One region of the Pedobacter sp. AC212 genome, then DNA from elsewhere that is predicted to be linked to it. Evidence: riboswitches for the same ligand, from Rfam matches in the RefSeq annotation. Region 1 holds a riboswitch; the other holds the start of a gene.

Region 1 (12,193 bases):
TTATTGCAACACAAAATTCATCATACGAGAAGGTAATCAGCAATATTCAGGAGGTTAAAGCCAGGAAAGGAAAAGTAATTGCAATAGTAACCGAAGGTGATACTGAAGTAAAGAAAATGGCAGATTATTGTATCGAAATTCCTGATGCGAATGAAGCTTTCTTACCTTTATTGGCCACTATACCTTTACAACTATTATCCTATCATATCGCGGTAATGAGAGGCTGTAACGTAGATCAGCCAAGAAATCTGGCAAAATCAGTTACAGTAGAATAAAATCATTAGACCTGTTCATGAAAACTGAGCAGGTCTAATCATAAAGTTTCTCATATTTCAAGACCTCTTTATTATCCCATTTAATCGTCAAACTTCTATTGTCTAGCTGTACAATCCTACCTTGCCTTTTTAATTTGGGGTGAGCAATAATAATCATGCTATCCCGAATTTCATATTTCGCTAGTTCACTATCTGGATCTACATCATAATAATATTTTTCCCTAATTTCAAATGTATGCTGATTTCTGGAAGAGGATACTGTTTTCCACCTGCCATATATTTTGAAAGGCTTCAAATTTTCAGAAGGGTTTTCTTTGTAGTAACACTTCAGGATGAAGAAAACTCAGTGCTTTTTGATCAATTACAGGCTGTGCACATTCTGCCTTCTAAAAAACAAACAGCACTGCCGTGGCAATATGAATTCGTTTTGCCTTAGCTGGAAAAACAACACTCCAAAAAAATGGGAAAGCAAACAGACCAACAAAATCTGATAGCTTTCCCATAAAGGTATTGTTAAAAGTATATTTGAGATAATAATCGTAATAATTAAAAGTGAAATTGATACAAAAAGCGGATGTACCAATTTACTTTTATTATCCATAAAAAGCTTTAAAAGGGTAAGTCTCCATTTTCATCTGAGGGACCAATGGTAAACTCATCCTGAATCTTAGACTCTGTACTTTGCGGCACGGCGGCAGTAGGACTTTGCTCAAAGTCACTTTTTCGGCCTAACATTGTAAAATTTTCCGCAACAATCTCGGTAACATATTTCTTTACCTTCTCTTTGTCTTCAAAAGAACGTGTTCTGAGTTTCCCTTCAATATAAACCAATTTTCCTTTTTGAAGATATTTTGATGCCACCTCTGCAAGGCCACGCCACAATACAATATTATGCCATTCGGTTTGTTCAACTCTTTTCCCATCCTTGTTATAGGTTTCTGATGTAGCCAAAGGAAAACTGGCTACAGTTACACCGCCATCTAAATGACGTACTTCCGGGTCTTTGCCTAAGTGGCCTACTAAAATAACTTTGTTGATGCCAGACATAAATATTTTGGTTAGTTTTTTTTTATAAATAATAAAATCGCCTCAATGGTTAGTTACTCCATTCATTTCTCCAGAAGATATTCTTTTATAAAATCATGAATAACTTTCGGTTGTGGCAGATCATCCAATTCACTTAAGGAAACCCAATTAAGTTCCTTTTGTTTACTAAAGTTAAATATATAATTTTTTAAAGCAAAAAAACGTAAATGGATAATTTGGTGTGTTAATATATGTTTTTTCGTAGCGATAAATGATACCTCAGCTCCTGATCCAAATGTAGATTTTAGTTTTTCTTCGAAAGAAATGTCTGTCCAAGGGATCTGCTCCTCCATGTCGATGCTGGGAAAATCATACAAATGCTGCCATATATCACCAGCCTGACGTTCTCTGACCAAAATCTTATCATTTGATTGGCAAATAAAATACTCTAAAAAACGATGTTTTTGGGTCGCCTTTTTAATTTTAACAGGTAAAGCATTAACCAGGTTATTTTTTAGCGCATAGCAACTTTGATTTAATGGGCAAACATTACAATTTGGAGATTTCGGCTTGCATTGTATTGCCCCAAATTCCATAATGGCCTGGTTGTACAAAGCAGGATCTTCCTGATACAATAACTCATTGGCCAAAGCAAAAAATGTCTTCTTCCCTGCCGGAGAATTAATCGCTGTACTGATGCCAAAATACCGGGCAAGTACCCTAAATACATTTCCATCAACAACTGCCCTTGCTTCTCCAGATGAAAATGAGGAGATTGCTGCTGCCGTGTACTCACCAATCCCTTTTAACTTTAATAGGTCATCATGCAGGCTTGGGAAGATTCCATTGAAATTATTGACTACAATTTGCGCACTTGCATGCATGTTTCTCCCTCTGGAGTAGTAACCTAATCCTTGCCAAAGCTTCAAAACTTTTGTTTCTGTAGCAGCTGCAAAGTCTTGGACAGTTGGGAAGTTTTCTAAGAATTTATTGAAATATGGTAAGCCTTGTTCAACACGGGTTTGCTGTAGTATAATCTCTGATAACCAGATGGTATAGGCATCTTTTGTATGCCGCCAAGGCAAATCTCTTTTGTTTGATTGATACCAATTTATCAATTCATTTTGGAATGTCATTACTGCAAATTACGGTGTAATTATCGGTTAAAAAAAAAACTTGCAATCGAGTGATAACTTAACTGATAAAAAAATCATCTTTTATTTCCCTATCTCATTAAAAAGCAATACTTTTGCAACCCCAAAACAGTAGTAATATAAAACACAATATATATAAATAAGTAAATATGACTAAGGCAGATATTATTTCAGAAATATCAACAAAAACCGGAATTGAGAAGGTTGATGTACAGGAAACAGTTGAGGCATTTTTCAAGGTTATCAAAACGAGTATGATTGGCGGTGAAAATGTTTATGTAAGAGGCTTCGGAAGCTTTGTTGTTAAAAAGAGAGCGCAAAAAACTGCTAGAAACATCTCTAAAAACACTGCAATAATTATCCCAGAACACTTTGTACCTAGCTTTAAACCAGCAAAAGTTTTTGTTGATAAAGTGAAAAGCAACTCGAAAAAAATTAGTGTAGAAGCCTAAGTCTTAATTTATGAATAGCAGCATAAGATCAAAACAAATCATCATTATTGGAGCAGTTTTATTGCTTGTTGCTTTTTTATTTACCAGAGACATTAAAGGTTTAGTTAAACCAACTGAAGAGAACGGAAAAATGCCTGCAAGCGGCCAGATGGCTGGAGCAGAAAGTTCTTCTACTTCATCTGCACTTAGCATCGAAACTTCTTCTACAGCTGCAAAGAATGTACTAAACAAAAATTTAGCTACTGATATTACCGCATTAGAAAACAGTTACAAAGGCGCTAAAGGAACAGAGAAACTTGATTTCGCAAAACAATTGGCTCAGAAATGGGATGATGTTGAGCAAATCACACCATCAGCACTTTATTTAGAAGTTGTTGCACAAGGCGAACCATCAACTAAAACGTGGTTAGCAGCAGGAAATAAATTTATAAAGGCTTTTGAAAGTACACAAGATAGCTTGGCACAACCAGCATTACTGCAAAAGGCCAATATATCTTACAAAAAAGCATTAGAAACAGATTCTACGAATATAGAAGCAAAAACAGGTTTAGGTGTTACAATAGTAAACGGTTTGGGCGCACCAATGCAAGGTATTGCAATGCTGCTTGAAGTGGTTGCTAAAGAGCCTAAAAATGTTAAGGCCAATATGAACTTAGGAATCTTTTCTATTAAATCAGGTCAGTTTGATAAAGCGATACCACGTTTTAAAACGGTTATTGCAACATCACCAACACCTGAAGCTTACTTTTACTTAGGTACAGCCTTAGAAAATTTAGGCAGAAACAAAGAAGCAGTTGATGCTTACTTAGACAGCAAAAAATTAGCAGCTAACCCAACTCTATCATCATTCATTGATAAGAAAGTGGCTGAACTAAAGAATAAAAATTAATTAACGGATTAATAAAAACATTTAAAACTTAAAACTATGCCAAGCGGTAAAAAAAGAAAAAGACATAAAATGGCTACCCACAAACGTAAAAAACGTTTAAGAAAAAACAGACATAAGAAAAAATAGTTTCTTATTTTGATCAAGCCCTTTAAACCTCATAGTGTAAACTGTGAGGTTTAAAGTATTTATGTGATTTTTTTCTCATGATCAAGGCTAAATCAAAGTTTCTTTCACGTTTACTATCCATTTGTTAATAGGCGAAAGCCTTAAATCTGTAGCTGTTGGTAAAAGAATTAATTATCAATTCGACTCCTGCCGGAGTTACCATAGCGTTGATTGAAGACAAACAACTTGTTGAGCTTCACAAAGAACAAATCAATAATAACTACGCCGTAGGCGATATTTATTTGGGCCGCATTAAAAAAATTATGCCCGGCCTGAATGCTGCTTTCGTAGATGTGGGTTATGAAAAAGATGCTTTCTTGCATTATTTTGATTTGGGCCCTCAGGTGCAATCTTTAATTAAGCTAACTAAGATCAAGCGTAATGGCTCGGTTACAGGCACATTATTAGATAATTTAAAGCTAGAAGCCGATATAAACAAGGCAGGCAAAATTTCTGATGTGCTTTCTAAAAACATGCTCCTTCCGGTACAAATTGCAAAAGAGCCAATTTCTACTAAAGGACCGCGTTTGAGTTCCGACATTTCGATTGCCGGCAGGTATGTGGTACTGGTGCCATTCTCCAATACCATATCTGTATCAAAAAAAATTAAAAGTAATACCGAACGTAATCGTTTAAAAAAGATTATCGAGAGTATTAAGCCTCAAAATTTTGGGGTAATTATCAGAACCGTTTCTGAAGGCCGTGGAGTTGCCGAAATGCAAAAAGATCTTTTGGATTTGATTGCTAAATGGGAAAACTTTATAAAAAAGGTACCTTCAACAGAGCCCTCAAAGCGAGTTTGGGGCGAAATGGACAGATCTTCTACGTTAATTCGTGATATTCTGAATCCTGATTTTACAAACGTTTACGTAAGCACACCAGAGCTTTTCGACGATATTCGTTCTTATGTACATGATATTTCTCCAGAAATGGAAAAAATCGTGAAGCTTTATAAGCAGAAAGAACCTATGTTCGATCACTTTGGGATAGAAAAGCAAATTAAAAATGCTTTCGGAAAAACAGTAAACCTACCGGGTGGAGCCTACTTAGTTGTAGAACATACCGAAGCACTTCACGTAATAGATGTGAACAGTGGAAACCGTACTGCCAGTAAAGAAAATCAAGAGGAAAATGCTTTACAGGTAAACAAAGAGGCGGCTAAAGAAATTGCCCGTCAATTGCGCTTGCGTGATATGGGCGGCATTGTGGTAATCGATTTTATCGATATGCACAAGCCTACAAACCGTAAAATGCTATTCGATTATTTGCGTGAGCTGATGTTATTGGATAGAGCGAAACACACCATTTTACCTCCAAGTAAATTTGGTTTGGTTCAAATCACCAGACAACGTGTTCGTCCGGAGATGAATATTGTTACGGTAGAAAAATGTCCAGCCTGTGGAGGTACTGGAGAAATTAAGGCGAGTATCGTTTTAATGGATGATATTGAAAATAACCTAAATTATATTTTACGTGAACAGAATGAAAAAGGCGTAACCCTTTGCGTTCATCCTTACATAGAAGCATATATAACGAAAGGGATTTTTAATTTACAGCGACGTTGGTTCTTTAAATATGGCCAGTGGATCAAAGTAAAAGCTCAATCATCGTATTATCTAAACGAATTCCACTTTATCTCATCAAAAGATGAAGAGATAAAATTATAACTCAAAACATTTAATCAAAGCCTGAACTTTAAAAGTTCAGGCTTTTTTGTTTAAAAGTGATTTAGCTTTTGCGGGCTTTAACACTTAAATTCGTAAATCTAAAATCAAAAATCACTTGGCAAAAACTAAAACAGCATACTTCTGTCAGAGCTGCGGCTACGAATCGGCGAAATGGTTGGGTAAATGCCCTTCATGCAACCAATGGAATACCTTTGTAGAAGAAGTTATCGAAAAAAATACAACATCAGTACCCACCTGGAAAACCGAAACCAGCTCAAGAAAATTGAGTAAACCCAGCAAAGTTGATGAGATTGAATCATCCATTGAAAGAAGAATTGCAACTGGTGATAAGGAACTTGACCGCGTTTTAGGCGGTGGTTTGGTAGAAGGTTCATTGGTGCTTATCGGGGGAGAACCTGGAATAGGGAAATCTACTCTGATGCTGCAATTGGCACTGAACCTGAAAGGCAAAAAAATACTCTATATTTCTGGAGAGGAAAGTGAGCAACAAATAAAAATGCGGGCAGAAAGAATTCAAGAAAGTCCGTCTGCTGATTGCTATATCCTAACAGAAACATCTACCCAAAATATTTTTAAACAAATAGAAATTTTGGAGCCAGAAATTTTAGTGGTAGACTCCATCCAAACCCTGCATTCTTCTCACATTGATTCTACTCCAGGAAGTGTATCGCAAGTGAGAGAATGTACTGCAGAGCTTTTACGCTTCGCGAAGGAAACTGGCGTTCCCGTATTTTTAATCGGCCATATTACGAAAGATGGTGCCATTGCCGGACCAAAAATACTCGAACACATGGTTGATACCGTATTGCAATTTGAGGGCGACAGGCATCATGTTTACCGCATCTTACGTTCGATCAAAAATCGTTTTGGAGCCGCAGCTGAACTCGGAATTTACGAAATGCAAGGAAGTGGTTTGAGAGAGGTTTCCAATCCATCAGAAATTCTTCTATCGCAACGAGATGAAGAGCTTAGTGGAATTGCCGTATCTGCAATGTTAGAAGGTGCCAGACCAATGTTGATAGAAACCCAAGCGCTGGTGAGTGCTGCCGCGTACGGAACCCCGCAAAGATCTGCAACTGGCTTTGACACCAAGAGGATGAACATGCTCTTAGCTGTACTTGAAAAACGTTGTGGTTTTAGGCTGAGTACGCAAGATGTATTCTTAAATATCGCTGGCGGAATTAGGGTTGAAGATCCTGCAATCGATTTGGCAGTTTTAATCGCCATCATTTCATCACAACAGGATATTCCAATATCATCTAAAAACTGTTTTGCCGCTGAGGTTGGTTTATCTGGTGAAATAAGAGCGGTAAATAGAATAGAACAACGAATAGCAGAAGCAGATAAATTGGGCTTTGAAACAATTTATATTTCTAAATACAATTTAAAAGGTATTGACATTGCTAAATATAACCTGGAAATTAAGGCAGTAAGCAAAATTGAGGAAGTTTTTGGAATGATATTCGGCTAAATGAACTGGAATTGTTGGGGAATATTTTCTACAAAATTATTTAGATAGTTGAGTTGTTTACCCATTTCCACAGTTGACATTTTTCTGGCACAGCGCCTCAAAAGTCATTAAATATTTGATTATCAACATGATAAGGAATACCTATTTATACATCGGCACTTTGGATTAACATTTGCCTAAGGTAGTATGTTGTACATCATGGGATGTGATCTATAACAATAGGGATGATTTTCCTCGTTAGTGAGAGCTAACGAGGATTTTTTTTGCTTTCGCTATTGAGAAAAATTTTAAATAACTTTGGTTCAGATAGGAAACTGCAACAAATCTTAAAAATTAAAATAATGAAAAAGATCATTTTAAGTCTTGGCTTCTGCTTATTTGCAGCAATCGGCTTTGCACAAACTGCATATACAGGTCAGAAATTTGGCGAAGAAGTTAAGCCTGGCGATGTGAAACCAGCGGCTAAAATGGAAGCTGCCATGGGAGACAAAAAAACTGCCGACATGAAGATTGAAGGTAAAGTTGTTGATGTTTGTAAGAAAAAAGGATGTTGGATGACTTTGCAAATGCCAAACGGCGATCCGATGAGGGTAACCTTTAAAGATTATGCATTCTTCATGCCGATGGATATTGTTGGCAAAAATGTTGTTCTGGATGGTATAGCAAAAAAGCAAACCATTTCGGTAGAAACGCTACGTCACTATGCTGAAGATGCTAAAAAATCGCCGGAAGAAGTTGCTAAAATTACTGACCCTAAAAAGGAATTAGCTTTTGAGGCTAAAGGTGTTGTAATCTTAGATAAATAAGAATAAAGATTAAGGAGCAAAGATTAAAGATCAAGCTTAACAAAAAAGCCTCGAAAATTTAAATTTTCGAGGCTTTTTTTATGCTTAATTAGATTTATAATACCCAGTTCCAACCAAATTCATCTGGCGCTAAGCCATACCGAATATCATTTAACTTCTTAGCTATTCCATTAGAAATATGCCTTGTTGATGGATCTGATAATTGGTAAGTTTCGTCTTTATAACCAATTACACCAACATGAGTAACAGTAGCGGCGGTACCTGCAGCAAAAGCTTCAGTTAAGGTACCATTTTTAATGCCTTCAATCACTTCTGCAACTGATACTCTACGCTCTTCAACTTCAATGCCTGCATCTTTAGCCAATTTAATAATTGTATCGCGTGTAACGCCATCCAATACGGTACTACGAATGGAAGGTGTAACTAACTTTCCATTGATTACAAAAATCAAATTTGCAGTGCCTGCTTCTTCAATATATTCGTGAGTTACCGAATCTGTCCAGATTAATTGATCAAACCCTTCTTTTTTGGCTTGCTCAAAAGGATAAAGTGAGCGGGCATAATTTCCAGCAGTTTTTGCAAATCCAACTCCACCTTCATCCGCACGGGTAAATTCCGTCTCAATTTTAACTTTTAAAGCAGAACTATAATAAGGGCCCGTAGGCGTTGTTAATAAGGCAAACTTGTAAGTATCTGATGCTCTCACGCCTAAATAAGGATCGGTAGCAAACATAACCGGACGAATATAAAGCGCATAATCTTCCTGATTTGGAACCCATTTCTCATCAACATTAATTAAGGCTGCTAATCCCTGCATAAAAATTTCTTCAGGAATAGTAGCCATAGACATTCTCGCTGCAGATTTATTAAAACGCTCAAAGTTTTTGTCGGCACGGAATACACTAATTTTTCCATCGGGTTGGCGATAAGCTTTCAAACCCTCAAAAATCGCCTGGCCATAATGAAGGGCAGAAATTGCAGGACTCATTGGAATAGGTCCGTAAGGAATAATTTGTAAATTTTTCCATTCGCCATCTTCGTAATCGGCGGTAAACATGTGGTCGGTAAAAACTTTACCGAATGGTAATTGAGAAAAATCTGTAACTGTCAAACGAGTTTGATCAGCTTTGGTGATTTTTATATCTAATGTCTCGGTCATAATTTAAATTTTGGGATGAGAGAATTTTGAATGATTGAATGATTTGCGGATCGCAAATTCACTCATTCTATCACTCACTCCATCTATCATTTTCTAATTGACGCAAATTAGCAAAAAACGAGCTTTTTTAATAGTATTTTCTGATATTAATCTTTGTTTTTGAGTGTTTTGAGTACACTAAGCACCCAGCCTTTGCCCCATTCTCCCATTTGTTCATCACTCCATAAAAAAGGATAAAAAATTCGTTTTTGAAAACGCGGAGGCAAATATTTCTGCCAGTTGGTACCGCCGGTTGCGGCTACATCAATCGGATCTTTTTCTAAATAACGCACTGCTGATTTATAGTGCGACAATGGCCACTCTACATTGACATATAAATCGAGCTTACGCAATTCTTCTGCAAGCGCAGAAACATCAGCACCATTTGCTGCCAGCTGATGATACAAAGCCGAGAAATTTGTAAGTGATCTATCTTTAGCCAGCTGTAAAAACTGAGCGGCATATTTTTTAATAAATTGCTTTAATGTTAAAGTTTGCTTACCCGATGACAACTCTGTAGCACCAAACTTCCAATAAACATGTTCGAACTGTTCTTCGATAGTAGCGGTGCTTAATTCTTCGCGTTTACTTTTATCAACCAAACGAATAAAATCAGTTGCACAAATCTCAATCATCCGATATTGCCCGGATTGAAAACCGCTAGCAGGTAATAATGACATTCTGAACTTCAAAAATTGTTCTTTCTCCATGCCATCCACCATCACCTCGAAAGAAGTAGTCAATGCATTAAAATAAGCATTAATTCTTTTAACACGAGCAGTAAAAAATTCGACAGTTAAATTTTCATGTTCAGCAATTTGCCTGCATTCATGCAAGGTCAGCTTAAAATATAACTCAGTAATTTGGTGGTACATGATGAAAATCTCTTCATCAGGAAACGGCGTTTTTGGACTTTGTAAACTTAGCAGCGTATCCAAATGGATGTAATCCCAGTAGGTTAGAAAATCGGCATAGAGCAACCCATCTAGATAAGAAGCCATATCCTGCCCCATGGCTGTATATTTTTCTTGTAGCTGATGAAGTTTATCTTTTATTTCGGGTGTAAAATCCATTATTCTAAGTTAGCTTTACAAAGGTGTTAAAGATTTTGGAAGAAATTGCTAAAATTTATACATTTGAACAATGGCGATGGGGTACCGCCAAAACCGCCAAACAGGCTGATGACTCCTACAATTTTATTTAAATTGAATTCTAATGCCTGTTAAAAAACCAACAGAAGGATTCCTTCTGTCTATCAATTCTTTTATTAAAAAGGATTTCGGAGTAGTATTATTGAGCACTTTAAAATGGCTTTTAATAGCAGCGCTAATTGGTGCAATAGTTGGCTCTGCATCTGCCTTATTTTTAGTAACCTTAAATTGGGCAACAAATTACAGAGAAAGCCACCTTTGGATCATTTCATTTTTACCAGTTGCAGGTTTTTTAATTGGCTTAGTATATCATTATTGGGGCAAGGATGTTGTTAAAGGAAACAATCTTTTAATTGAAGAATTACAGTCACCCAAAAAGGTAATTCCATTAATTATGGCGCCATTAATTTTTGCCGGAACGATTATTACTCATTTATTTGGAGGATCGGCAGGAAGAGAAGGAACTGCTGTACAAATTGGAGGTGCTTTTGCCGATCAGTTTACCAAGCTATTTAAGTTAAAGCCACGCGACAGAAAAATTATTCTCATCTGCGGAATTAGTGCTGGCTTTGCGTCGGTATTCGGGACGCCATTAGCAGGTGCAATTTTCGGCTTAGAGGTTTTCGTGGTAGGTAGTTTAATGTACACTGCAATTTTGCCTTCGTTTTTAGCCGCTATAATTGCCGATTATGCATGCAAAGTTTGGGGCGTTGGCCACACTCATTATTCCATTGGTGTTGTGCCACAAATGGATGCCATTAATCTGTTACTATCGTTGGGTGTTGGAATTGTTTTTGGCTTAGTGGCCAGATCTTTCTCCGCCTTAAACCATGGCTTTTCTAACTTGTTCAGTAAAATAAAGTATCCGCCTTTAAGGCCAGTATTTGGTGGGTTGACTTTAATTGTCATTATCTATTTCTTGGGTACAACAAGATATATAGGATTAGGAATTCCTGTAATTTCTGAATCATTTACGCAACAGGAGCCTTATTATACGTTTGCCATCAAACTTTTTTTAACGGCATTAACCTTAGGTTGTGGCTTTAAAGGTGGAGAAGTAACCCCATTATTTTTCATTGGCGCAACATTGGGTAGTTTCTTGAGTGTTTTTATTCCATTACCTATCGGATTATTAGCTGGAATAGGTTTCGTCGCCGTCTTCTCTGGCGCAGCAAATACACCATTGGCTTGTATTTTTATGGGCGTAGAATTGTTTGGTGTAGCATCTGGAATATACATTGCTCTTGCTTGCGTTGTGGCCTATCTATTTTCCGGGCATACTGGCATCTATCGTTCGCAAGCTATTGGTAGCCCAAAACATTTGTTGTTAAAGAGACATCAGTTTTTAAGGTAAGCTTTGACAACTTTCTTTCTTAAGTACTAGCAAAGTTGTCAAAACTTAAATCCATTGATAAAGGTCAAATCGTTGAATTAATATAATACCCTAAATTTTATAGTGTGCTCAATCTTTTTGAGTGATTTAAATAATTGTTTATCGTATTCAGCATTGATATCGGTAATTGCATATCCAATTTCTGGGTTTGTCATTAAAAACTGGCTTACAATGTTGATATCATGTTTGGCGAACACGGTATTAATTTTGGCCATAATGCCTGGAACGTTTTTATGGATATGAATTAACCGGTGCGATTTATCGATTTTCGGCAACTGCAAATTCGGGAAATTGGCACTCAAATAGGTAGCGCCGGTATTCATAAAATCAGCTACTCGTTTTGGAATAAAATCGATATTACGGGGATTGTTTTTCGGATCATCGAAAACTACAATTCCTTGTTTAGTGCAAACATCAAAGTCGATTTTATTCTTTGCGCTTCCTAAATAACCAATTGTTTTAAGTTTAGCAGCGTTTTTTAGTTGCTCCTTATCAATCTTTTCGCCATCTGCCAGAACAATAATG
Region 2 (12,193 bases), 470 kb from region 1:
AGCTGCCTATACAAGGGAATCCCTTTTGCAACGGCCGAAGCCCGGGCGAAGGCGATTGAGGCCGCAAGCATCGCATTTGCGCCGAGCCTTGATTTATTCTCGGTTCCATCCAGACCAATTATATGATCATCGAAGGCCTGCTGACCCTCAAAGGATAAGCCGGTGACTGATTTGCCGACTTCGACGTTAATCCCTTTTACTGCTTTTTCCACGCCTTTACCATTATAGCGCTCTGGATCACCATCTCTAAGCTCTACGGCTTCTTTTTCACCCGTACTTGCCCCGGATGGAGAAATACCCCTTGCTGTTGTTCCGTTAAGAGTGACTTCTACTTCTACTGTCGGATTGCCCCTGGAATCCAAAATTTCACGGGCATGAATTTTAGTTAATTTCATAGTTTTTTGTTTTATATTGATTTTTAGTATTTCGGTTGCTTACAAATAATTGAGTTTCTCAAAAGATCAAAACCAGTGTTCCCCCAATGATCAGCAGGGCACCAAAGAATACTTTCAGGGTAAGAGCTTCTTTCAGGAACACCATTGCAAGTATAATAGTTAGGGCAACACTCAACTTATCAACAGGGGCGACCTGGGACACTTTCCCGATCTGCAAAGCCTTGTAGTAGAATATCCAGGACAAGCCGGTGGCAAGGCCAGATAAAAAAAGAAATAGCAGGTTATGCTTTGACAGTTCCGTAATTCCTTTAAGTTCGCCTCTGGCCATTACGATCCCCCAGGCTACAATCAGTATTACCACCGTTCGTATGGCAGTAGCCAAATCAGAATTGACATTGGTTACGCCGACTTTTGCAAAGATGGCCGTAAGGGAAGCAAAGAAAGCTGATAATAGCGCGTAGATCCACCACATAGTTTTATGTTAATTTTCCGTTATTGAATAATTCCAAAGTAAATGAGTACAAGAACCGTTGCTCCGGCAATGATCCGGTAAATGCCGAACCAGCGGAAAGAATGCTTTTGAAGATAGGTGATGAAAGAGCGGATGGCCATCCATACATCCCACCCGCACCTGCTTTACTTAAATGAATGATCGTAGTTAGATTCGGTTCATGGGAAGGGCGTAGACGCTTAACGGTGTTTTTAATCAGTCCTAAAGCAATCTGATCTGCACTAGCAACTAGTAGCGCAATGGTAATAAGAACCTGCCAAATTTTTTTGCAGAAATTCTGGAAGAGGCAATAAATAATGAAGGCATAAAAAGGAAGCCAAAAACGCTTATCACTGGCCCAGTACATGATCGTATCCCAGAATGCATTATGGTGCTGATTTATCCACAAGAACCATTCAGTTTCAACCGGCAGGACCATTGCTAACACTGATCTCACTTTGGCAGACAGACAAAGTAAGACAAGCGCAATTAAGATAGCTGCCAGCAATAAGAGTTGAGAATTTATTTTTAATTTTTTCACCTACAATACTTTGACCGGCAGATTTTATTACCTGCTGGAATTTCTATTGTAGGCGCCATCAGCTTTTGAAAAAAGCGGTTGAATCGGAAGGACACCATTTCCGTATTGCAAATATAATACTAATAAAATGATGTGCAAAATCTTAAAGTAGGTGTTGAGAATTTAATTTATCACTATTCCTCCTTATTTGAATACGAGAACCAGTTTCTTATTCTTCTACCGTTTAAACAAGCATCATATCACGGGATTAAAGCTTTTCTTAAACAAAATGAAACCGCCTGGAAATAACCATGTTATCTATATAGGAATTTTTTTTATAACCCTAAAAAATTAAAGTTATGGGATACCATGAATGGAAAAACTGTATTGATGCATGCTTAAAGTGTGCTTCAATTTGCAATCATTGTGCAAGTTCATGCACTCAGGAAGAAGACGTGAAAATGATGGCGCGGTGTATTGAGCTTGATATGCAATGTGCAGCCATCTGCTACTCTGCCGCTCAATTGATGAGTATGGGTAGCTCTTTTGCTCAAGACATTTGCCGTATTTGCGCAGATATTTGCCAGCAATGCGGAGATGAGTGTAGTAATCATCATACCCAGCATTGTCAGGAATGTGCAGATGCTTGTAAGGCTTGTGCGGAAGAATGCAGAAGAATGACAGGAGTAGCTGCTTAAGATGCCAATCACCGTGAGCATTAATTGATTAAGGGCAGCATTCTAGTTGCCCTTTCATTTTTATAAATAGGCAAATTTATTCCATTCATTTTATTTTCATTATTCCCTCATTATTTGATATTTACCAAGGTTTGAGGTTGTTCTTGGTATGTCCTTTCTCTAGCCTTAAAAAAATGGGTTTTTTAGGATATGATTCTCATAAACTCATTCCATTATTCAAATAAGAATTTCAGTTTTTGATGATGAGTACTTGATAATTCGAATTCTATGAAAATGAAGGCTAGATGCGAGTTGAGGAATGCATTAAATAATGCATGAACTTTCAATTCCCGCTTCATCAAATTATTTCAAAAAACAAAAAATACAAATTTCATTTCAATGGCGGTGTTAAATCAATCACGTTGTTAAACCGAGGGTATGTACCTTCTAAATTAAATGCAAGCTACATGGCATTTGCGCATAATTGTAAAAAAATTTAGACCAAACGGATTTCCCCCCGTTTATCCTATAATTGAATAATATTCAAGCTGATCGATGTTCGCAATTGAAACTAATCCACATGCTTATTTGGCTAATTAGATAGCAGTTTATGGAGTTCAACACTGATGTCTAGACAATTGGTGTTTTATAAATAGTTGCGGTATATCTTAATTTTAGGGAAAATTCTAAAAAGTTCGAACCGAAAAATTCAATTTAATCTATTGTAAGTGACTTATTTTCAAGTTCTTAATGTTTAAAAAATAAGAGGCATACTTTTTAGATGCCTCATATTGCCACTTAGTAGGGTCAACCCGCGGAAGTTCGACCCTTTTTGAGCATTGTGAAGCTGTGGTTAATTTTGATAAAGTTTTGAACAACAAGATGGAGGGACAGTATAGGAAAAAGAAATTATTCGATGACAATCGAAAGTAGGGTGAGAAATATCGTAACCTAATATTTGTTGATATTTTGTAACGGTTTTGTTGCGGTTTATCCTCTCATCTTTTTAGATTAATGCAGATTTTAGCGCCTATATATTTAGGTTGTTAAATTTGAAGGGTTTGAAAGTTAAGCAGGTACCAAATTGCTCTATAATTGGAGTCGTCTTGCTGTACCTGATTATCTCTTTGGGCAATATCTTTTTTTTATCCAACCTCTCCCTTTTAGAGTCCGCCCGGGGAATAAAATCAGCTGCGCAGTACAAAGGTAGCTTTTCTCCGCTTGGAAAGGATTCAAAAATTACCAGACAATTTAAGTGTATCCTTGATGAACGCAAGAAAACCGTGCTTCCTGTTTTGGAAGCTTTTCTTATCGGCGTCATCTTATTTTTGGGGCTTTCGCTTTTAGCCTCTAACCTAAACAGGTATTTTCTTGAGATCAGATACAGGATTGCCGGATCAGTCCCAATTTATATTTCCAACCAGGTCTTTCGGATCTGAGATTTATCTCAATTTTCTTTTATTGACAGGTCCTTCAAATGATGAAGTGACGACGGCCGGTTAATCACCGTGTTTCCTGTCCAAGACGTCCGTCAAATCTTTTTCCTTAAATTTTAATTTAAAGACATGATCCGTATTAAACAGATTTTCTGTTTGTTCCCACTTTTATATATGGGGCTGGAAAGCCATGCCCAAACCTCCCCAAAGCCCATCGGGATCGTTGATCTGATCGATCACGTGACCGCTTTTTCACCTTCACTGGCCGCTGATTCAGCAACAGTTGATATACGTGCCGCCCAGTTAAGAGAGACCGCGGCGAATGCCCTTCCAAATCTGAAGCTTAATTATCAGGCAGATCTGGGCTCAAACAATAACGTGGCAGGACCTTATATGGCCTTTGGTATAGTTCCCTCCAATTCCAGAGGTGTTAGGACTGAAAGCACTACCAAGGCTACACTTACTAATCTTGGTATTGTCTCCCTTGATTGGGAGGTCTATAATTTTGGTGCCTATAAAGCTCAGAATGCAGTCGCCAAATCAGAACTTGTCGTTGAACGATCCAAGTTTGCCCAGCGCCGATACCAGACAAGGGCCATCGCTATTGATGATTACCTGAGTCTACTAAAGCTTCAGGACATGCTATCCATTCAAGCAAGCAATATCAGTCGCAATGAGCAGATCAACCGTTCGATTTTATCCCTTGCCAGAAGCGGTGTGCGTCCGGGTGTGGATACCAGTATCGCAGGGGCCGAACTCTCCAAATCAAGATTGAACTATATTGAAATGGACAATACCTACAGACAGGTTCAGCTCGACATTGCAGCAATCAGCGGGCTAAATCCGGAAAGTATTGTCGCTGACAGTACGATCCTGGATCGGCTAAAATCGCTTGAGGTAAACCTATCGGTAAAGTTGACCGACAGTTCAAGCCATCCGCTGCTTGATTTCTACAAAAGCAATTATCTAAGCAGCGTTGAGAAGGAAAACCTGGTCAAAAAAGCCTATAATCCAAAGGTAAGCCTGCAAGCTGCTGCCTGGTCAAGGGGATCAAGCATTGATGCCAATGATAATTTCAACAGTCTCTCGAATGGCTTGGAATGGCAACGGGAAAATTACCTCGTGGGCGTAGGGATCAGTTATAACTTATTTGATCTGCGCAGGCGTCAGTTGAAGCTTAGGACCCAAAAGGCCAGTAGCAATTTTTACTTAAAGGAACTACAGCAGGAAAGGTTAATGTTATCAAATGCCGCCCTTCAAGCAGGACTTGAGATCAGTACCGCGCATAAAAGACTCGATGAAATACCAAACCAGCTAAAGGCAGCGGCCGCAGGGTATCGCCAGAAGCTCTCGCTTTATAAGAACGGGCTGACCGACATCATTGAGCTCAATGCAGCCCTGACCATCCTTTACCGTGCAGAAACCGATTTTGTCAACGCAAAATATCTGTACATCCGGGCGCTTTTTCAAAAGGCTATCGCCACCAACCAAGTAGATTCACTGTTAAACACATTAAAATAATAAAGATATGTCAATGGTTACCTCGGCCCTGAAAAAGCCGATTACAACAGTGGTGATCACCGCGAGTTTACTGCTCTTTGCAGTTCTCAGTGCGCTGAAGATCCCAATAGATATTTTCCCCCAGCTTAATTCGCCGACAATATATGTTATTGAATCCTACGGAGGTATGTCTCCACAACAGATGGAGGGCTTCTTCTCCACTCGTCTACAGGATCAGTTTCTTTATGTTAATGGCGTTAAGAATATTACCGCCAAAAACATTCAGGGTTTGACGATGCTAAAGCTGAGTTTTTATGAAAGCACCAATATGGCAGAGGCTTCTGCCCAAGTTGCCTTGCAGGTTAACCGGGCCATGAAGTTCTTCCCTCCAGGCGCTTTGCCTCCGCAGGTGGTCCGCTTTGATGCCTCTTCACTGCCAGTAGGCCAGCTTGTACTCTCGGCCAAATCCCGCAGTCTGAAAGAAATCTATGATATGGCGGCAACGCGTATCAGGCCCATGTTTTCCTCTGTCGCAGGGCTTTCAGCGCCACCGCCATTCGGTGCCAATTCCCGCTCGATTACCATTAGTGTAGATCCGAGCAAATTAAGGAGTTATAATCTGACTCCGGACGAGGTGGTAGGGGCTTTATCCAAGTTCAATGTCATGTCTCCTTCGGGAAATCTAAGGTTGGACAATACCATGATGGTGACCTCTATGAACTCCCTGGTTAAAACGGTCGATGAATTCAACAACATTCCAATAGCTACAAAAAACGGCGTTTCAATATTGGTAAGGGATGTGGCAAGGGTTGCCGATGCAGCGGATGTTACCGTGGATTATGCATTGATCAACGGGAAACGGTCTGTGTATATTCCTGTGGTCAAAACAGCAGACGCCTCGACTTGGTCAGTGGTAAAGTCCTTAAAGGCCAAAATCCCCGAAATGCAGAGCCTCTTGCCGGACGATGTCCACATCTCTTATGAATTTGACCAGTCTGTTGCCGTTATCAACTCGGTAAAAAGCCTGATCACTGAAGGTGGTCTTGGTGCACTATTAACGGGCCTAATGGTGTTGCTATTCCTGCGTGATCTGCGAAGCAGTCTTATCGTGGTGATCACCATTCCGGTATCGATTTTAATTGGGGTGCTTTTACTAGGCATGTTCGGTCAGACCATAAATATCATGACCTTGAGCGGTCTGGCACTTGCAATAGGGATCCTGGTCGATCAGGCAACGGTGACGATCGAAAATATCCATCAGCACCTGGAAATGGGCAAGCCCAAACGCGAAGCCATTTACGATGCCTGTGAAGAAATCGCATTCCCGCTGCTGCTCATCCTGCTGTGTATTCTGGCCGTATTTGCACCATCTTTTATGATGAACGGTATACCAAAGGCGATGTTTTTGCCACTATCCCTTTCGATTGGCTTCACCATGGTTGTCTCTTTCATCGTGGCCCAGACCTTAGTTCCCATTCTATCCAACTGGATGATAAACGAAGAACGTTACCAGCACTATGACCATGGTAAGATCCATGCTCATGCAGGAGAGGCCCTGGACGAGAGGCAAGGAGAGCAGGTAGAAAAGCATCTGCAAAATGAAAAGGATGAACCGGAAAAAAATGATTTCTTTGAAAGGGTGAAGGTGCGGTTTATGGCAATCATCCAGCGGTGGATGCCGATGAAAAAAGGTATTGTCGGGATTTATTTAGTTCTGGTCATTTCTCTTGCAGGACTGGGATTTGTTTTTATTGGAAAGGATATGATGCCAAAGCTCAACAACGGACAGTTCCAGATACGCATCAAAGCGCCGGACGGTACCAGATTAGAGCGCACCGAGGAGAAATTTAAGCAGGTACTTTCCATTATCAATCAGACAGTAGATAACCATATCGCAGTTAGTTCGGGATACGTTGGGCTTATTCCGAGTAGTTACGGAACAAGTAACTTATATATCTTCAATACCGGTACCCATGAGGCTGTGCTTCAGGTGAACCTTGATGAAGATTATAAGGTAAATATGGATGAGCTGAAAGATGCGCTGAGAAAGAACATCGCTTATAAACTTCCTGACCTACGTATCACCTTTGAGCCGATTGACATGACCGAAAAGATTATGAGCCAAGGCGCTGCAACTCCTATTGAGATCAGAGTAGCAGGAAAAGATATGGACCAGATCGAGTCTTACGCTAATAAGGTGCTCTCTAAACTTAAAAAAATAGATTACCTCCGTGATATCCAGATTGCTCAACCCCTGCACATTCCCGTGGTTTCTATTACCCTTGATAGATTAAAGGCGGCGCAGTTTGGGCTGAACGTGGTTGATATCGCAAGGTCAGTTACTGCAAGTACCTCATCCAGCCGATTTACTGAGAAGAACCAATGGCTCGATGAAAAAACCGCCTATACCTACCAGGTACAGGTACAGGTTCCAGAGTATGTCATGAATACAATGGATGAGCTCAAAGAAATTCCTTTGGTTAAAGGGCAGAGCAGTCCGGTACTGGGCGACATCGCTACTTTCAATACCAGTTACCTTCCAGGAGAATATGACCGCTCCGGGCCAAGACGCTTTCTGACCGTGAGCGCAAACATTTATAAAAAGGATCTTGGAACGGCAACTGCTGATGTAGAAAAGGCACTAAAGTCCGTAGGCACGCCTCCTAAGGGACTAACTGCTGAAGTGAAAGGTATGTCGAGCCTGTTGACTGAAACACTATCTTCTCTTCAGGGCGGACTTGCTTTTGCGATATTGGTGATCTTCCTGCTGCTTGCGGCCAATTACCAGTCTTTCAAGCTTTCGCTGACGGTTCTTTCGACCGTTCCTGCTGTAATCCTTGGGTCGCTTACCGCATTATTGCTTACAGGTTCTACGCTTAACCTGCAGAGCTACATGGGGATGATCATGTCCACCGGGGTGTCAGTGGCCAATGCGATACTTATCGTGACCAACGCCGAAAAACTCAGGCTGGATTACAAGGATTCTACCCGGGCGGCAGTGGTGAGTGCCGGGATTCGTTTAAGGCCGATCCTGATGACCAGTTTTGCGATGATAGCCGGGATGATCCCGATGGCCTCTGGGTTGGGCGAATCCGGTGAACAGACCGCGCCGCTCGGCAGGGCTGTTATTGGTGGGCTATTCTTTTCAACCCTTGCCGCGCTCTTCATCCTTCCGCAGGTTTTCGCTTGGGTACAGAAAAAAAGCAGCTTAAAAGAACCAAACCTAATGCCTAGAAAAACAAGAATTTAAAAGATAAACAACATGAAAACCAGATTCATTCCCATCATAATAATTATAAGTACTCTGGCCGCGTGTGGCGGAAACCAGAAGCCCGTGAACATCAGTCCCGAAAAAAACGGCAAGGAAGCCAAATATGAAACCACAAAGGTCGAAGAAGAGGCCCTTTCCAGTTTTACCCGCATTCCCGGGGTGCTCAAGCCTTTCAACCAGGTGAACATTTTTCCCAAGGCCAATGGTTTTGTGAAAGCAATACTGGTCGATTTGGGTTCTAAGGTGACCAAAGGCCAGCTGCTGATGACCCTGGAAGCACCGGAACTCGAATCACAATTGCAATCGGCAAATTCCCGTTACCTGCAGGCACGGGAGACCGCATCGGCGAGCAGTGAGAAATACAGACGTCTGAAAGAAGCAGCAAAAGAGGAAGGTTCGGTATCTCCGCTAGAACTTGATAATGCGCTTTCCAGGATGAAAGGAGATAAGGCCATAGCTGAGGCTGAGCGGTCAAATGTATCCTCCGTACGTACCATGCAGGACTACTTGAAAGTATATGCGCCTTTTGACGGGGTGATCGTTGACAGGAATGTATCACCGGGAGCACTGGTGTCGGCGGGCAAATCTTCGGACCTACCCATGCTGGTATTGCAGGACCTGACCCACATGAGGCTTGAAGTTTCTATACCTGAGGATTATGTAGACAAAGTGGACCTAAGCCAGATGGTCAAGTTCCGCTTCAATGCGCTGCCGGGGGAACAGCGCCAGGCCAAGATCAGCCGGTCTGCAAATTCACTGGGCAACATGCGCCAGGAAATCGTCGAGGTTGACGTGGCCAATAAAGATAACAGGTTGAAGGCCGGCATGTATGCCGAGGTTGAAATCCCGCTTAAATCAGGTGCGACTTCGCTTCTTGTGCCTAATTCTGCTATCGTGCGTTCTACAGAACGGAAGTACGTAGTGGAAATTGCAAATGGTAAAGCCAAGCTCGTTGACATTAAGGAAGGGATGAAGGGAACAGAGATGACCGAGATTTTTGGTTCCATCAAAGCCGGGACAGAGATTATTTCGCCCGCGAACGATGAGATCAAAAGCGGTCAGACGCTATAAAACATTGCCGGGCGGATATTAGCCGCCCGGCAAATCTTTTTATTAGTCAGATAAGAAAAAAGGAAAATATGAAAGATTTAGAATTTAACCATGAGTTTGAAATCGGGGGAAAACACATTTGCATAGATGTCCCAAAGAAAAGATGCAACCAGGTCTACATCGAGGGAGAGCTGGTTGGGACGGTTTGGGAATGTAAAAAACAAGGGGTAATATCCTTTGTATCAAGAGATTTTAAGCTTGCCCCTTACCTGGAAAGCATTGCGGCCGAGTTAAACATTTTTTACAGGACCTCCCTATGAGTGCCTATGCCGGATGGACATTTCAACCTTTTCTGATCTGTTTCCTGTTATTAATGACTGTAAAGGTAAAGGCGCAAGATCAAACTGCCGTCCCCAAGATATCGGTAGGCTTTGTCATGGGCTTTCCGACCGGTAAGACGGCTAAAACTTATGTCAACGGATATGGGGCATCAACAAAGGTGGAATTCAAGGTTTCGGAGCACCTCAACCTAACCGGATCTGCGGGCTATATGACTTTCCGCTACAGGGATGAGGTAAAAAAACGTCTCGATTATTTAGGAGAGCCAACAAGCATGAATGGTGTTGTTCCAATTAAAGTCGGAGCAAAATATTACTTTGAAGGTATCTATTACGCTGCCCTTGAGCTTGGTGCAGCAAATACTCTTGGAGACCGGCTGAATACCTCTTTTGCCTACGGACCGACTTTGGGTGCCAGCATTCCAATTTCGAAGCATTATAGTGCAGATCTCGGCCTTCGTTATGAGGGTTGGAAAAGCAGCGGAGGGCAGGTTTCCTTTTTTGGACTTCGTTTGGCTCTGGCAATTTCAGGAACTAAAAAATAATAGGCAAAATATTTAACCTAAAATTTAAATTATGACAGAGAAAAATATTTCACAACCATTTGAAACTTTTGACCATAATAAATCCTCAGCAAAGGGTGGAGATAACGCATATCACCCCGCAAACCAAGATAGAGAGGTTTTATTGCGTTACCTGCTGGAGCGGTTGAACCTGGAAACCGGCCATCTCAATGAGAAGCGAAAATTGAGGAAGTAGGGGCCTTTTTAGACCTTTAAAAAACATTCGTAGGAATGGCAAATCAGATTTATTATAACCAGGGGCAACCCACAATATGCATGACAAATGGAAAAGATGATATATCTTTTGGAAAATGATGAGGGTATAACCGAAGTATTACAGCTTCTTTTTAACAGTGAGGGGTACGGGGTTTCCGCGTTTTCTTCGGTAAGCTCGTTTATGGCAGGGCTAAGTGATCATGTTGCAGATCTTTTTCTGCTGGATGTTATGCTCCCCGATGGAAACGGCATTGAAGTCTGCAGTTACCTGAAGTCCTTAGAGAAAACCCGGAATGTTCCGATTATCATGATGAGTGCTCATGCGGACCGTTATGACATTAGAAGGGGCTGCGCTGCAGAGAATTTTATTAAAAAGCCTTTCGATATTCACGACCTGCTGCGTTTGGTAGCGAAACATATTTGACCGGTGATAAAGTACGGGTTCTCTCAAGTTTGGTATTCGTGCTCACAATCAGTGTTTCCATGTCAGAGATCCGCTAAGTCGTTCTTACAAGATATATCAACAAAAGCATGCTTGAAATGAAAATAACCACGGTAAGGACTTTGATGAGTGTAGAGGAATGGTAATAACTGCCTTGATTAATAAGTGTATGAGTTTTTTGATAGCGCATAAATGCCAGGATGATGGTCAGTGCGCCTACCCCGACAAGAAGTATTCCTATCCTCTGTGAGTTGCCGGTTTGGTGTACGACGGCTTTGGCCCCAAGAGCGAGAGTGATCTGCTTGATAAAAAGTGAAAACTTTACCACCACAAAACCAAAGCCCATAATTCCTATGCTAGTTCTTATCCAGGCAAGAAAAGTCCGTTCGTTGGCCAGATGGTCACCAGTGTTTGATTTAGGAATGGCTTGTTCTTCTTTTTCCATTATTGATAATATTGGTTGACGGATCACCGCATGCCTGATTAACAAAATTTTATCAATGCTGTTTGGGCGAGTACTGTTTTAATTATGTAGCTTTTCGATAAATTCCCTAGCATTTTTAAATGCGTTACTCCGCACAGCACATACGATGATAGACAATTTTGTCGAACCTTTTGAATTTTAGTGTTGCCGGCATAAGCCATTGATATTTAAACATGACAATAATTTTCGGCGTTTGCGGCCCCGGGTGAAATGGATCCGGCACAACTGATCCTAATCTTTGCATCGTATCGAAATACCAATTTGCACCTTTTAAAGATTCACTGCCGTTTTGGTTTTTACATTAGGGATGAACGATTACCCATCCTTCCGCCGAACGGATGATGATCTCTCCGTTGCCGCTTGGCACATAGCTGATGAAATCGAAGAGATCTGACTTATCGATTTTCCGCTCGCGAACGGTATTCTCGCACTGCGCAAGAATTACGCCCTTTGACTTTAGCAAATTAAGCTGCTCAAGGAACTTTCCATCCTTGCGATAAACCGCCACGCCATCCCCGAAGGCGATAAGCTCAACCTCCAGTTTTCCCTTCAATCTTGGATCCTCCAAAGCATTGTTGATGTTCCTGAGTGTTCCCGAAATATGTTTTTCCTCGGCACTGTTAAGTACATATAGCGCTTTATATGATTTCTTTTTTGCAACAGCACCCGTAAACGGTTTTTTTGTCTCCTGTGCAGATACATTGGTGGTGATGACCATCATGATGACAAGCTGGAGTAAGATCAGTAATTTTTTCATGTTTCTATTTTTTCTGTTTTATAGGTGCGTGCTGTTCAGCCATGTCAATAAAGG

The links. Region 1 has a riboswitch for fluoride ahead of ACZZZC_RS23260 (voltage-gated chloride channel family protein). Riboswitches for the same ligand answer to the same signal wherever they lie in the genome.
Region 2: linked by a shared signal. The riboswitch ahead of ACZZZC_RS21035 (phosphatase PAP2 family protein) and the one ahead of ACZZZC_RS23260 (voltage-gated chloride channel family protein) in region 1 are both predicted to bind fluoride.

The regions. Positions count from the first base shown of each region.
Region 1 is NZ_OZ409870.1:5,365,444-5,377,636, forward strand. Features, by position in the region: gene glmS (glutamine--fructose-6-phosphate transaminase (isomerizing)) at 1-275, shown strand, start outside; gene ACZZZC_RS23210 (hypothetical protein) at 310-570, opposite strand; gene ACZZZC_RS23215 (single-stranded DNA-binding protein) at 885-1,322, opposite strand; gene mutY (A/G-specific adenine glycosylase) at 1,385-2,437, opposite strand; gene ACZZZC_RS23225 (HU family DNA-binding protein) at 2,605-2,907, shown strand; gene ACZZZC_RS23230 (tetratricopeptide repeat protein) at 2,918-3,796, shown strand; gene ACZZZC_RS23235 (Rne/Rng family ribonuclease) at 4,078-5,628, shown strand; gene radA (DNA repair protein RadA) at 5,744-7,120, shown strand; gene ACZZZC_RS23245 (DUF4920 domain-containing protein) at 7,462-7,926, shown strand; gene ACZZZC_RS23250 (branched-chain amino acid aminotransferase) at 8,021-9,085, opposite strand; gene ACZZZC_RS23255 (tryptophan 2,3-dioxygenase family protein) at 9,232-10,197, opposite strand; fluoride riboswitch at 10,261-10,322, shown strand; gene ACZZZC_RS23260 (voltage-gated chloride channel family protein) at 10,340-11,629, shown strand; gene ACZZZC_RS23265 (HAD-IB family phosphatase) at 11,707-12,193, opposite strand, start outside.
Region 2 is NZ_OZ409870.1:4,892,510-4,904,702, reverse strand. Features, by position in the region: gene eno (phosphopyruvate hydratase) at 1-395, opposite strand, end outside; gene ACZZZC_RS21040 (EamA family transporter) at 454-867, opposite strand; gene ACZZZC_RS21035 (phosphatase PAP2 family protein) at 872-1,426, opposite strand; fluoride riboswitch at 1,469-1,537, opposite strand; gene ACZZZC_RS21030 (four-helix bundle copper-binding protein) at 1,867-2,103, shown strand; gene ACZZZC_RS21025 (TolC family protein) at 3,648-5,039, shown strand; gene ACZZZC_RS21020 (efflux RND transporter permease subunit) at 5,047-8,268, shown strand; gene ACZZZC_RS21015 (efflux RND transporter periplasmic adaptor subunit) at 8,281-9,360, shown strand; gene ACZZZC_RS21010 (hypothetical protein) at 9,429-9,659, shown strand; gene ACZZZC_RS21005 (hypothetical protein) at 9,656-10,222, shown strand; gene ACZZZC_RS21000 (hypothetical protein) at 10,254-10,436, shown strand; gene ACZZZC_RS20995 (response regulator) at 10,524-10,880, shown strand; gene ACZZZC_RS20990 (YidH family protein) at 10,954-11,343, opposite strand; gene ACZZZC_RS20985 (DsrE family protein) at 11,684-12,139, opposite strand; gene ACZZZC_RS20980 (c-type cytochrome) at 12,144-12,193, opposite strand, start outside.